Regions from separate parts of the Sulfurirhabdus autotrophica genome, predicted to be linked through region 2. Evidence: riboswitches for the same ligand, from Rfam matches in the RefSeq annotation. Region 2 holds a riboswitch; each other region holds the start of a gene.
What was found. Region 2 has a riboswitch for cyclic di-GMP ahead of EDC63_RS05615 (S8 family serine peptidase). Riboswitches for the same ligand answer to the same signal wherever they lie in the genome.
Positions count from the first base shown of each region.

Region 1: it holds a riboswitch for cyclic di-GMP, as region 2 does, so the genes downstream of both, EDC63_RS04495 (VPLPA-CTERM sorting domain-containing protein) here and EDC63_RS05615 (S8 family serine peptidase) in region 2, are expected to answer to the same signal.
Region 3: it holds a riboswitch for cyclic di-GMP, as region 2 does, so the genes downstream of both, EDC63_RS18005 (DUF1631 domain-containing protein) here and EDC63_RS05615 (S8 family serine peptidase) in region 2, are expected to answer to the same signal.

Region 1 is NZ_SMCO01000002.1:59,391-63,642, forward strand. It holds gene EDC63_RS04490 (type 2 periplasmic-binding domain-containing protein) at 98-1,357, opposite strand; gene EDC63_RS04495 (VPLPA-CTERM sorting domain-containing protein) at 1,442-2,233, opposite strand; cyclic di-GMP riboswitch class I at 2,350-2,431, opposite strand; gene epsA (XrtB/PEP-CTERM-associated transcriptional regulator EpsA) at 2,714-3,505, opposite strand; gene EDC63_RS04505 (type II secretion system protein) at 3,616-4,227, opposite strand; gene EDC63_RS04510 (type IV pilin protein) at 4,231-4,252, opposite strand, start outside.
Region 2 is NZ_SMCO01000003.1:62,602-66,853, forward strand. It holds gene EDC63_RS05610 (helicase HerA-like C-terminal domain-containing protein) at 1-474, opposite strand, end outside; gene EDC63_RS05615 (S8 family serine peptidase) at 797-2,557, opposite strand; cyclic di-GMP riboswitch class I at 2,711-2,797, opposite strand; gene EDC63_RS05620 (VPLPA-CTERM sorting domain-containing protein) at 3,062-3,733, opposite strand; gene EDC63_RS18735 (VPLPA-CTERM sorting domain-containing protein) at 3,893-4,252, opposite strand, start outside.
Region 3 is NZ_SMCO01000037.1:105-4,356, forward strand. It holds gene EDC63_RS17995 (antibiotic biosynthesis monooxygenase) at 134-439, shown strand; gene EDC63_RS18000 (iron-containing alcohol dehydrogenase) at 436-1,629, shown strand; cyclic di-GMP riboswitch class I at 1,789-1,878, shown strand; gene EDC63_RS18005 (DUF1631 domain-containing protein) at 2,079-4,252, shown strand, end outside.

The DNA.
Region 1 (4,252 bases), on a different contig from region 2:
ACCATTCTCAGAAAATGAAGAATGGTTTGGTGGGTTGTACGGCAAAACAACATTGCATTGCTTTACCGTACTTGCATGACACTACTTAAGAAACAACTTAGTAGAACAACTGGGTTGGTTGGCAAGTGTTGTTCAGTTTAGTACCTTTCATGACCTGACCAACTGGGTACAGCGAAGGATCATAGTTGGTTGGCAGAGCAGCAACGCCTGGCAATGTAGCCAAAATGGTTGGTTCGCCTGAACGTGTCTTGAATTGATCAAGGAAGGTCGCCATATTGCCAGAAGGAGCAGCTACACCGGCAACAGTTGCATTACGCCACTGGATAGACTGTTCAACAAAGTAGTCATACTTGCCAGCAACAGCATTGGCAACCGTTGCAGGGATACCATCGATTGAAACAAAGTGCCAGTGATCTGTACCTGCTACAGGGGTGTTCTCAGTAGAAACCAAACCAATCGCCTTGTTGCCAACGGTGAAAGAGGTATTCAAGCCAGCTTTCACACCACCGGTAGAGGAATTTTCAACGACGGTATAGCCAGTGATTAATGTGGTTGGGGTTGCAGCAACTGAACCAGCAGCCAAAGGCACACCATTTGCGGAACAAGGCAATCCACCGAAATAAGCATTAGCAGATGCTTGTGTGCCGGAACCGGCACCACGACGTTCAACCATTACAGGACCAGACAAGGCTGGGTCAACTAAACTCCAGTCTGCATAGTTGCCTGTCAACAAACTGGTTATCTGTGAACGGCTCAAGTTAGTAACAGATACGTTATCGCTCACAGCAATACCAAATACCACAGCGTTCTGGCTGGCTGGGCTTATATGGCCCAGTTCAGTAGTGCTAAGAGCGGTTTCGCCAGCTGGAAGGTTAGGATAAACAAACAAAGCTGGCTCCACATCGGAAACACCCGCATCAGGCACCGCTTTCACAGTGCTGGTACATTTGAAAGTAGCAGATGGGTAAGCCGCACCTGTAGAAGCACAAGTAGCTGCTTCAATTTTCATACGGTCAATTAACTGAGCACGAGCAACGGGGCCAACACCCTGGAAAGAACCGCCCGCAGCACGGTTATGCATTAATACTTTCTTGCCATCCAGCGCTGTGCCAGTACCGGACACAGTACCAAAATAGGCGCGATAATCCTTACCACCGGTAGCATTGTCGTAATATACATCGATCGTGCCGGCAGTCATCATACCTTCGGCAATCTTGCCCAGTGTGCCTTGCAGGGCAGAAGAACCGGAAATAAATACTTGCAGATCAGGGGTAACAGCAGGACCATGGGCAAAAGCCTGAGTTGCTAGCGTAGCAACAGCCAAACCACAAGCGGCAGCAATTTTGTTCAGTTTCATGATAAATCCTTTGAATAATTTAGACTAAGTGACGGTTATATTATTCAGGTGACCCACAATAAGTCACCTGTCATACGATGCCTATTACTTAACTTTGCGGCGAGCTACACCAACCATGCCGATCAGACCCGAACCCAATAGCCACACAGCTGCAGGTACTGGAACAGCAGAAGGAGCAGGAGAAACGTAACTCAGGGTACCGTTGCTGGCCAATGTCCAGGTAGCGGCGCCATCTGCGTTACCAAACTGGGTAACAGTAGCCTTATGTAATCCACTGTTGTCACTTGGTGTCAACGCAAAGAAATTCAAACTACTACCTACTGCAGCAGTGCTATCAAATACTGCCTTCTTATTCCAATTATTACCGAAGCTATTTCCGAAATAGGATGAGCCATCAGCAGAAGCAGCTGTACTGGAATTGTTAGTTACAAAGTCGGTAGCACCCGCGTTAACGGCGTTTACATAACCATCAACTGTAGCAAAACCAGCCAGGTTAGTATTGGTTTGAGTTTTGACGGTAGCCAAGGACGCATTAGTTGTACTAAGGAATTGCATACCTACAAATGAATTTCCTGGATTAACAGTACTATCAAGCGCAGCCACGTTCCACAGCAGGTTGCTGTTTGTAGCTAACGATCCAAAAGCGGAAGCCAGCAGTGAGTCACCAGCAAAAGACAAAGAATATCCAGCATTAGAACCACTTGCGTTAAAGGTATTCATGTCGATACCCAGATCACGGGTATAAGATGTTAGCGCAACGGAATCATAAACCGACAGGAACAGTTCGCCATTACCGGAAGAACCAGGAGCAATTGCAGCAGCAGCCTGACCGGCTACAGCAAACATGGTTGCAGCAACTAATAATTTCATTTTCATTTTGGAGACCTTTTAAAAAATTAAGTTAAAAAGAAAACACCTCGTCAGGGAAAGAACTGGGTGCTTTCATGCCACCTGAACAACCGGAAATAAAAATGCCGGATTGCCTCTTTCCATAAGGCAACCCGGCTATCTCTTCATTGCTTGAGACCCGAAGCTTTCCGAACCTGCCTCACGACAGGGGTGGCTTTAACTTTTTCCGATACACGCAGTTTCTTGTTTCGGTGTTCAACAATTTACAGAACGACTATTACAGTTCGTGCAGGATTTTTAACTGATTTCATAGACCGATCGGACTATACGAATTACGATAAATACTTTTAAAAATATATAGATAGGTTACATTAACCGATTGAAATTGATTCTCAATATCCGATTTTTTTGTATGATGTGTTTAATACAAGAGACTTAATAAGCTCAGCCTGCATGAATAAATGACGTGAAAGATAACTTTCATAGATAACAAATCTTTGACGGTGATTATTGAAGTAACCCACACCGCATTGCCAGCGTAATTGCGTGTGCTCGATTATTGGCTTGTAATTTGTAGAGGATTTTTTGCACGTGGTTTTTAACAGTAAGCGGACTAACCTGTAGCTTCTCTGCAATCGCACTATTTGAAAGCCCTTCATTCAGGTGCTTAAGTACTTCTTTTTCACGCGCAGTCAGATTTGTTTTCCCCATGGGGATTTTTTTTGCGCTGGCAGTTTCCTTGCTTAGCACACGTATCAGCGCTGTATACAGATGAGGAACCAGTATTTCAAGCAGGTAATGATGCCGCATGCCTAGCGGTTCAGAAACACGGGAAAAACTGAAAAAACCGAGAACGGCACCATTGGTGTGGGTGACGCCATGTGCAGCAATATTTTTTAACCCGGAATCCTGCAAAATACTATCTTTACCCAGGAGCCTTCGATCAACAGGGAAAGAGGCTTCGCGCCTTTGTTCAAACAAGCAAGGATGCCCTGATTTTTGCCACAAACCAATGATATGGGAAATGATGCCCTCTTCTGGATGCGTGACGCGATCAAAATGCTCCGCAGTAAAATCTTGAACAGAAGAAAAAGAATGCATGCCGAGTCCCCTGCCATCTATGTCACTTAGCCCGCATATGAGAATTTCATGGGGCAATAGTCCCTGCAATTCCATTTGCACCAATGAATAAAAATGATGTCGCTTGCGGATTTTTAACGTTGCTTCGATTATGCGAAACAGCCGCTCTCGCTCTTCTGCATTTAGCTCAGGCGCTTTAGGCATACTCCCCCACTTCATTCTTTTATTTTTAGGAATACGTCATAATGAACTAAATTTATGACGTTATTATGAAACCAAAATAACAGGCAACAAGCCAGCATATGAAGTCATGGATTTGTGTTTTTTACTTAATTGTGATTATTGAAGCCACCTTGAGGAATTGTCGTTTGATTCTGATTGCGATTGAATACGGGCTTTGCAGTTGCTGAATTAGCTTGCTGACCGCTATTGTTTATAGCGTCTGCGGCATTACTGGATTGCTTAGGCACGTAGATAAATTTCCATTCTGTATATTTGCTTTTCCCTTCCAGATCCTGATCCGCCATCTTAAAATTATTCTGTTTTAACGGGACATCTTCCGACAGACTGTATACGCCCATAATGCCGCCATCGGGACTTTCAACCAACCCCCACTCTTTGCTTTTAGTGAGTGGATCCCAATATATTTTTCTGAGATATCGCTGCGTGAATACATTGCGATTATCCTGTAACAACGAATCCAGTGTTTTGGGGTATTGTTTTTTTGAACTGGCTGAACCCGGTGTTTTTTCAAAATAAAAACCAATTGCTTGTCGAAACTGATTACCAACAAAAATCAATTCATGCTCTTTTTCTCGCTTCTGGGCTAAATGCCAGACGTTTCCTGCCGTAGCAGCAACAATACCCATGATCATAATGAGAAAAAGCAGCCCCAAATAAGTAAAGCCGGTCTGAGATAATGATGTTGAAAAACGCTTCATTCATTACAACGCAGTATAAGGCTGA
Region 2 (4,252 bases):
CTGCAACATCGCACGTAAGTCTTTCAGATCAAGCAACAACATCCCATTATCATCAGCAATTTTGAAGACCAGCATCATTACGCCAGATTGGGTATCGTTCAGGTTAAGCATGCGTGAGAGCAGAAGAGGGCCAAATTCCGACACTGTTGTTCTGGCAGGGTGCCCCCTTTCTCCAAAAACATCCCAGAATGTGACCGGACAAGAGGAGAAAACGTAGTCAGTGAGGCTCATTTTTTCAACACGCTCTGTGATTTTTGGGTGGGTTTTACCTGGTTGACTAATACCAGAAAGATCACCTTTTACATCAGACATAAATACTGGCACGCCCATGCGACTGAAATTTTCAGCTAGCACTTGAAGCGTAACCGTTTTTCCCGTACCAGTTGCACCTGCAATCAAGCCGTGTCGATTCGCCATTTTTGGCAGCAGAAAAACTTCCTTGTTTCCTTTTGCAATCAGTATAGGATCCGACATGCCATCTCCGAATTAATCATCAAATTTATTTCCTTCTGATTATCATATCATTATCCCATACAGGCGGCGAACCATACCAATTGCGTCACCCGTTTTACGATTGTTCAGACTTGCATCCTGATTCTGCATTTATCGCGTTTATCTGCCTTGCTTTTCAATAGATATGAAGATGACTCAAATTCAATTTCTCAGCCATTTTAGGAGGAAACTCTAGACCGACAGAATCACCCAGATTTGAATGATCGGCATCCAGTGAGAAATTGAGCGAAAAAAAAAGGGCCAGGTCGTTAACCTGGCCCTTTTGGCTTTTTACCCCTTCAGCTTATTTAATAACCTGTATGGAACTTGTTGCCGCATTACCGCTGGTATCCACAGCCTTAACACTGATTACATGGGTACCGGAACTCACTCTGCGCATGTTCCAATTATAGGAAAGAGTGCCTCCAGTGACAGTCGTTGCGAGCAATCCATCTATGTAAAGGCTGGTATTGGCAACAGCAACATTATCTTTTGCTTCGGCTAATATCAAAACCTTCGTCGCAATTTTGCTGCCATTTATCGGACTGGAAATAGTCACAGTAGGAGGTGTAATATCAACAGCGTTTTTAACATTCACCATTACAACGGGTGAAGCGCTGTAATTACCTGCTGCGTCATAAGCATAAGCCACCAATTGCGCCTCACCATCCGATACCTTTGTTGAATCCCATGAGAATGCATATGGCGAAGCGTTATCACTAGCAACCAAAACACCATTAGCTAGCAGATCAACATGCGTCACCCCCACATTATCCGATGCAGAGGCATCAACAGAAACCCACCCTGATACGGTCGCATTATTTCCTGGAGAACCGATTGCTACCACTGGCGCGCTCAAGTCTCTCGACACTGATAGAGCAGCAGCCTGCACCGCAGCAAAAGTATTCACCCTGCCATATCCATAGTTCTGGTCCCACCCGGCAGTGCCAAGATCAACCGCAGTGGTTTTCAGCAGGTTTTCCACATCCACAGGGCTAAGTTGCGGGTTAGCTGCCAACATCAACGTAACGGTACCCGCTGTGGCAGGACTGGAGAATGAAGTACCTGAAACGGCACTATATCCGCCACCTCGGGTTGTAGTCCAGATACCTGCACCCGGTGCGGAAACATCCACAAATGGGCCATAGGTAGACCAACTGGTTTTCACATCATTACTATCCGTTGCAGAAACGGAAATCATTGTGTCGTCAGCAAGAGAGCTGTCCAGAGCACCACTATTACCCGCTGAAACAACTGTCACCCCGCCCTTGTTTTTCATATATTGAGCGGCATTCTGGACCGTAGCGTAACCTGACACGGCATAGCTGATATTGGCAACCCGCGCCCCATGATCAGCAGCCCAAATCAGACCGTTGGCTATTGTACTGATGCTGGCCATGCCATCTGTGCCACTAATGCGTACTGGCATTATCTTAGCCTGCCAGGCAAAAGAACTCACACCAATCGCATTATCACTGGCAGCACCTACTACCCCGGCTACCATCGTTCCGTGCCCATAGACGTCAGCTGTATCTGCATTATTGTCATACATGTTCCAGCCAGGAACGAGCTGTCCTGCCAAATCAGGATGGGTCGCATCAACACCGGTATCCAATATGGCTACTGTAATTCCGTTTCCCAGACTGATGTCCCACGCACTGCCTGCCTGCATTTTATTCAAGTGCCACTCATTTGGCGTATAGGGGTCATTTGACGTTTTTTCTGCATGAAGAATGTAATCCAGCTCAGCGAATTTGATATTCTTATGTTTTCTCAAACTGTTTAGCACAGCCTTTTCTGACGCATTACCGGGAAGTTCAACAATTTGAACATTGACCCCTTTAATTTTTCTCAATGCGTGACCGCCGTGTGGCTTCAGCACCTTTTCAAATTCAGCGGCATCAAGGCCTGCACGGGGTTGAACAAGAATTCTGCCCTTTACCCAGTCGGCACCAGGTTCTATAGCAGACACAGGATTGGCAGCCAGGCAGAGACCTGCTCCCGCTAGCAACGTGAACAACAAATTATGGGGGAAAACGTGTAGATACTGCTTGGACTGGCTCATTTGCAACTCCTCATTAAATCAGGTTCCATCTTGAAACCTGTGACATGGGGAATGCTTAGCCAATAGAACGCTCAACAGCCAGCAACGTATACGCAGTGGCTGAAACATCTAAATTGAGCGGAACAGTGCAAATAACTTACTGTACACACCTGGCCTGGCAGTCCCGCTGTCGTGGGGGAAAACCCCGTTAGACCGGTAACTTTGCGCCCCACCCTTTCGGGTGGTTTGCCTTTTTCAGGACAATCTGCAGTTTCGTTAGACAATGACTACTGTCTGGGTCAGATAACCCAGCGGTTTAAAAAAATTATCACTGTTTACAAAATTGCTTGGAAGAAGTATCTCAGAAAATAATTCTTTGTGGGATTAATGATTTGTAATTTTATTGCTATTATATTCACAGCACCCTCATACCCTGCCACTCTGCAACATTTTAGTAAATTGATGCATTACACAATAAAAAAGCCGCTATTGCGGCTTTTTATTTCACTAATTAGCAACGAGGTGTTACTGAACTGCTTTTCTTCTTGCCAACCCTACCAAACCAATCAGGCCAGATCCTAGCAGCCACGCAGCAGCAGGGACGGGTACCAAATTAGGTGGAAGAGTGGTTGTGCTACCAGCAAAATATGCGCTGGTTACCATTCCATTAGCATCACTCAGATTAGAGGTAAACCCAGCCACATGGGCAGCGAAAAAAGGATTAGTAGAACCAAACCAGCTTCCAGCTGTACCAGTTGAAGGATTTGCATAACTACTAATACTATCCCCAGCAATATTGATGGAGAAGGTCAATGGATCCAGACGAGAATTACCAGTTCCTGTTTCTGCAACTGAAAATGAGCCAAAACCATCCAGGTTACCTGACCCAACAGACCAGGAAGTGTTTAGATTGTAAATATTTGAACTGGAAAGCGCCATTGTTGGATTGAAGCCAAACGCCTGGAGACCAAAATTGGTTCCAATACCAATCGGAGAAGTACTAAAAGCAGAAGTAGTTTCCACCTTAAAATCAATATCTCCAGCATTAGTCGTTGAATCAGAGACGGTAACTTTTACATAACCAATTCCATCCAACAATGCATTGGACTGGTCGAGGTAGTAAGTAACAGAAGCAGCTTGAGCATTCATTCCCCAAGCCAACCCTAAGCAAACCACAAGTTTCGCTGTACGTTTCATTCGATCTCTCCATCCATATTAAGATTTATACTTCTAATTACAGTGAGTCCTTTTTACTAACAGGGACTCAACACAAACTATCGTACTACAATAAAGTAACTATCCTACCAAAACACTATCAATATGATTCTAATGAACAAACCTGAAATTAAAGGGTAATTACTGAATGACTCTTCTTCTAGCCAAGCCCACCAAACCAATCAAGCCAGAACCAAGCAACCAAGCAGCTGCTGGTACAGGAACCACTTGTGGAGGAAGCCCTGGGTTATTAACGAAGCTAGCACTGTTGCCATCCTGAAACCCAGTTACGTGAATACCAAGACGTAGATTACCGTTACTTAGATCTAACAGAACATCATTAAGTGTTTTGCCACTTTTTAATGCATAGTCTAAAGTCAGCCATTCAGAAGCTGCGTTCACACCATGACTCGTTGTTCCGCCATTACCAGCATTTGCTCCAGACGTAAAAGCAGTGGACGTCGAAGCATTAAAAGGTGGGGTGATATTATTGGCACCAGG
Region 3 (4,252 bases), on a different contig from region 2:
CAGGCTATCGCCATTATTTTGCATTGTCTGCTGATACACCACAGCGAGTCAAATCAGCGCTTTTACTGGCTTTCTAATTCGCAACAGAAACAAAATACTGCATACAACCGATCGCAGTTTGAGGAAAAAATATATGCATGTCACGATAGTTCACATCCATGTCAAAATGGCTCACCTTGAAGAATTTATCGCTGCCACGCAAGAAAATCACCTGGCTTCGATTAAAGAACCTGAAAACCTGCGGTTTGATGTATTGCAATTACCGGAAGAACTCGCACGCTTTGTACTGTATGAAGCGTATGAAACTGCCAATGGTGCCGCAGCTCATAAGCTGACACCCCATTATCTGAAATGGCGTGACACAGTAACCGACTGGATGGCAGAACCACGACAAGGGATCACTTACCTTGGGCTGCTTCCTTCAAAGGAAAATCAATGACCAATCCCGCGTTCTCTATTTCACGACTGCCACGGATAGAATTTGGTTCAGGCTGTTTCAAAAAAATCCCTGCTTTGCTCGGCGATTTTGGCAAGCATGTATTGATCGTTACTGGAGATCGCTCTTTCCGAGAAACGCCCCATTGGACATGGTTAAGTGAGAATCTGAAACAACAGAATTTCACATGGGATTCGCTGACGGTTTCTGGTGAACCTTCCCCCCAATTGGTGGATGATGCCGTAGCCCGTTTCAAGAACGTGAATATTGATGTGGTACTCGGCATAGGTGGCGGCAGTGTACTGGATGCTGCCAAAGCGATTGCCGGCTTGCTTATCCCTGGCAGCTCAGTGATGGATCATCTGGAAGGGGTTGGGCCAGAACTGCCTTACAATGGCCCCTCTACGCCGTTTATTGCTGTTCCGACCACTGCCGGGACAGGCTCAGAGGCCACTAAAAATGCGGTACTCAGCATTCAAGGCAGTACGGGTTTCAAAAAATCCTTTCGCGACGAACTATTGGTACCACAGTATGCCGTGGTTGATCCGGATCTACTCTCCAGCTGCCCACCCGAACTGATAGCAGCGAACGGAATGGATGCTTTCACTCAGCTGCTGGAATCTTATGTTTCAAGCAAAGCTAACCACTTTACTGATGCGCTGGCATTAAGCGGTCTGAATGCTGTTCGCGATGGCCTGCTTCCCTGGTTTCATAACCCGGAAGACAGCAATGGGCGAGAACGAATGGCGTACGCTGCAATGCTTTCAGGCATTACTCTAGCGCAGGTGGGACTAGGGTCAGTCCACGGACTGGCTTCTCCGCTTGGTGCATTTTTCCCCATCCCCCACGGTGTGGTATGCGGCACACTGGTTGCGACCGCTACCGAGATCAACATTATCGCCATGACCCAACGCGAGCCAGCCAACCCGGCACTCTTCAAGTATGCTGAAATCGGTCGGCTGCTCTCAGGAAAAACTGAAAATGAGATGAACAACGCCAGCGCGCTCATAGACCTGGTAAAATTACTTGACGATTGGACTGAACAACTATGCCTTCCTCGTTTAAGCAACTACGGCATCAATGAAAGTGATTTCCCGCACATAGTTAAGAATAGCCGTGGCAGCAGCATGAAAACCAACCCAATTGTGCTTGAGGATACCGAAATATCAGCCATACTCTCCCGCAGAATTTAACCTTTAGTTTTTATCCATTAAAGGTTAAAAAAGATTCATCATTGACACCCCTTATTTAGACCATAATCGCCATTGCATAGACTTTAATTCTGTGATAGGGTAACTATAACGTAACAAAAATCCGTTACGTTTAACCGTCAGTTATCTGAAGGTTGTAATACCTAAACAGGGCAAACCCATCGAAAGGTGGGGACGCAAAGTTTCCGGTCTAAGGGATGATAAAAGTCCTACGATAGCGGAATTGCTAGGTGGTTGAATGAGTGATTTCTCGACTATACTCTTTCGGCACGGTAACACCTTCAATTCTCTTCAAGCATACCGGATCGCCACTGGCACTTTGTTACCCCCCGCTCCCTTTGGATTGCATCGAATTGGAACAATTGGTGACTTAAGTTTTTAGCAAACCATCCGCTATAATTACAAAGTTCACCTAAGCTGGGAGCAGAATCATGAAAACCGCTTCGAATCAGAACGTCGTGCATATAAATAAGTTTGAAAAATCACGTATTTCAAGCTCGTCTACCACACAATTTCTGAACGATAGCCGGGATATGGCCGCCTCAAAACTGGTCAATGCCCTGTCTGACATGCTTGGAAAAGCTGTCGACGAGTTTTTCTTGCTTTCCGAAACCAATACTGGATTCGAGATGCGCAACCTTTACATGGAAGCGATGACGCTTGCCCGTGACAAGCGTGCCATCCTTGAATCTGCATTTAAACAGCAATTTCTCCAAAGCTTTGCCAAAGAAACACGCAAAGATAAAAACGCCTCATTTTCAGCATCTGCGTCCCTTGAATCTGATTTTAGTTTGGTAGATCCCGACGAACTGGAAGAATCCCTTGCTGCGATCAACATTGCGAACAACATCCACGGCACCTGCGCTGAAGCGCTGTTTGGCATAGAAAAACGTATCGGCATTTTGTTACATGACCCGGAACTTTCAAACCATAACAACCCAATTGGACCGGAAGTCATTGGTGCAGCCTTTATGGAAGCACTTAAAGACTGGAATTGCGACGTCAAAGTTAAGCTCTTACTGGTAAGGCTGTTCAATAAATATATGCCTGACCAGTTAAAAGACATGTATCAGGAAATAAACCAGCATCTGGTGGAAAAAGGCGTCCTGCCAAAAATTCGTGTTGGAATGAAAAAACAGGCTTCTTCAGCGTCAGCATCCGGCATGACTCTTCCTGCCGGTGGCATTGCTGCTGGTCAGCCTGTCGTCGGTGGAAACGAGCTATTTGCAACCCTGCAACAATTATTGACATTGGGTGGCGGAGGGATGGGCATTTCACAGCCAGGTGTAGCCGGTGGTTTTACGGGCGGGGTTGCAGGTAATGGTAGTGCTATAGGTAGCAGCGCTGGCGGGATAGCAGGTATCCCGGCACAAATTGGTAGTGGCGTAATGGAGGCACTTAACAAGCTCCAGCACGGTCAGATAGAAGGGTTTGTCTCTAACGGTGGCGCCCTGGATGCTGCCGCATTCACTGGTGGGCGAACCAATGTATTGCGGGAAATCAAGTCTTCCAGTGTAGCGAATACGTTGGGGCATGTTGATTCCATGACGCTCGACATCGTGGCCATGTTATTCGATTACATTCTGGATGATCGGAATATCCCAGATGCCATCAAGGCTTTGATCGGCCGCTTGCAGATCCCCATGCTGAAAGTAGCCATGATGGATAAAACCTTCTTCTCGCAGAAATCCCATCCCGCAAGAAAGTTTCTGGACACGCTGGCCGGTGCAGCAATTGGTTGGGATGAAGCGGAAGGCCATCAAGGGGGGTTGTACAAGCTAGTTGATAGCCTGGTGCAAAAAGTGCTGAATGAATTTGAAGATGAAGTGGGTATTTTTGTCGAAGTTGAAGAAGAACTGGAGCAGTTTCTTGCGGCTGAAAAACACCAGGCAGATGAACTAACTGGTCGCAGTGCCCAAGTCATTCATCATCAGGAAAGAGAAGAGATTGCCAAAATCATGGCACATGATGAAGTGCGTCGCCGTATCCATGCTCAGCATTTACCAGAGGTCATTCGCAACTTTCTGACCGGCTATTGGAAACCCCTCCTCACATCGGCTTACATTCAGACGGGAGAAGATGGGGTTCGCTGGAACAATGCCATTGATACAATGGACAACCTTGTCTGGAGCGTAACCTCTAAACCCGCTCCTGAGGATCGCAAAAAACTTGTCAGCTTATTACCCGGATTATTGAAACGCCTTCAGGATGGTATGGAAACAGCCGGCATGCCTGAAGAGGAGCGTAATGCCTTTTTTTCTACGTTGGTCAGATGCCATGCTGATGCGGTTAAATCAGGATTGCAGACCACAGCAGAAGCTTCCGCAGCTGAAGAATTTAACGCAAGTGAACTGGATTTACCTGACGATTTTGCGCTGGATTTATCATCCGATGCAGAAGCACACATGGATTTTGAGGAGATTGCGCTACCTGCTACCCCCCTCGAACCAGATTTTAATCTCCTGCAGGAAATCAGTAATATTGCTGACGAACATACAGTAAACAAAACTAACGAACTTACTCTGAGTGATGACAATTGGCAAGCAGACCCAGAAGTTGAAGGGGATGACTACACCGCCATGGTCAGTCGCTTAAAACGCGGCAC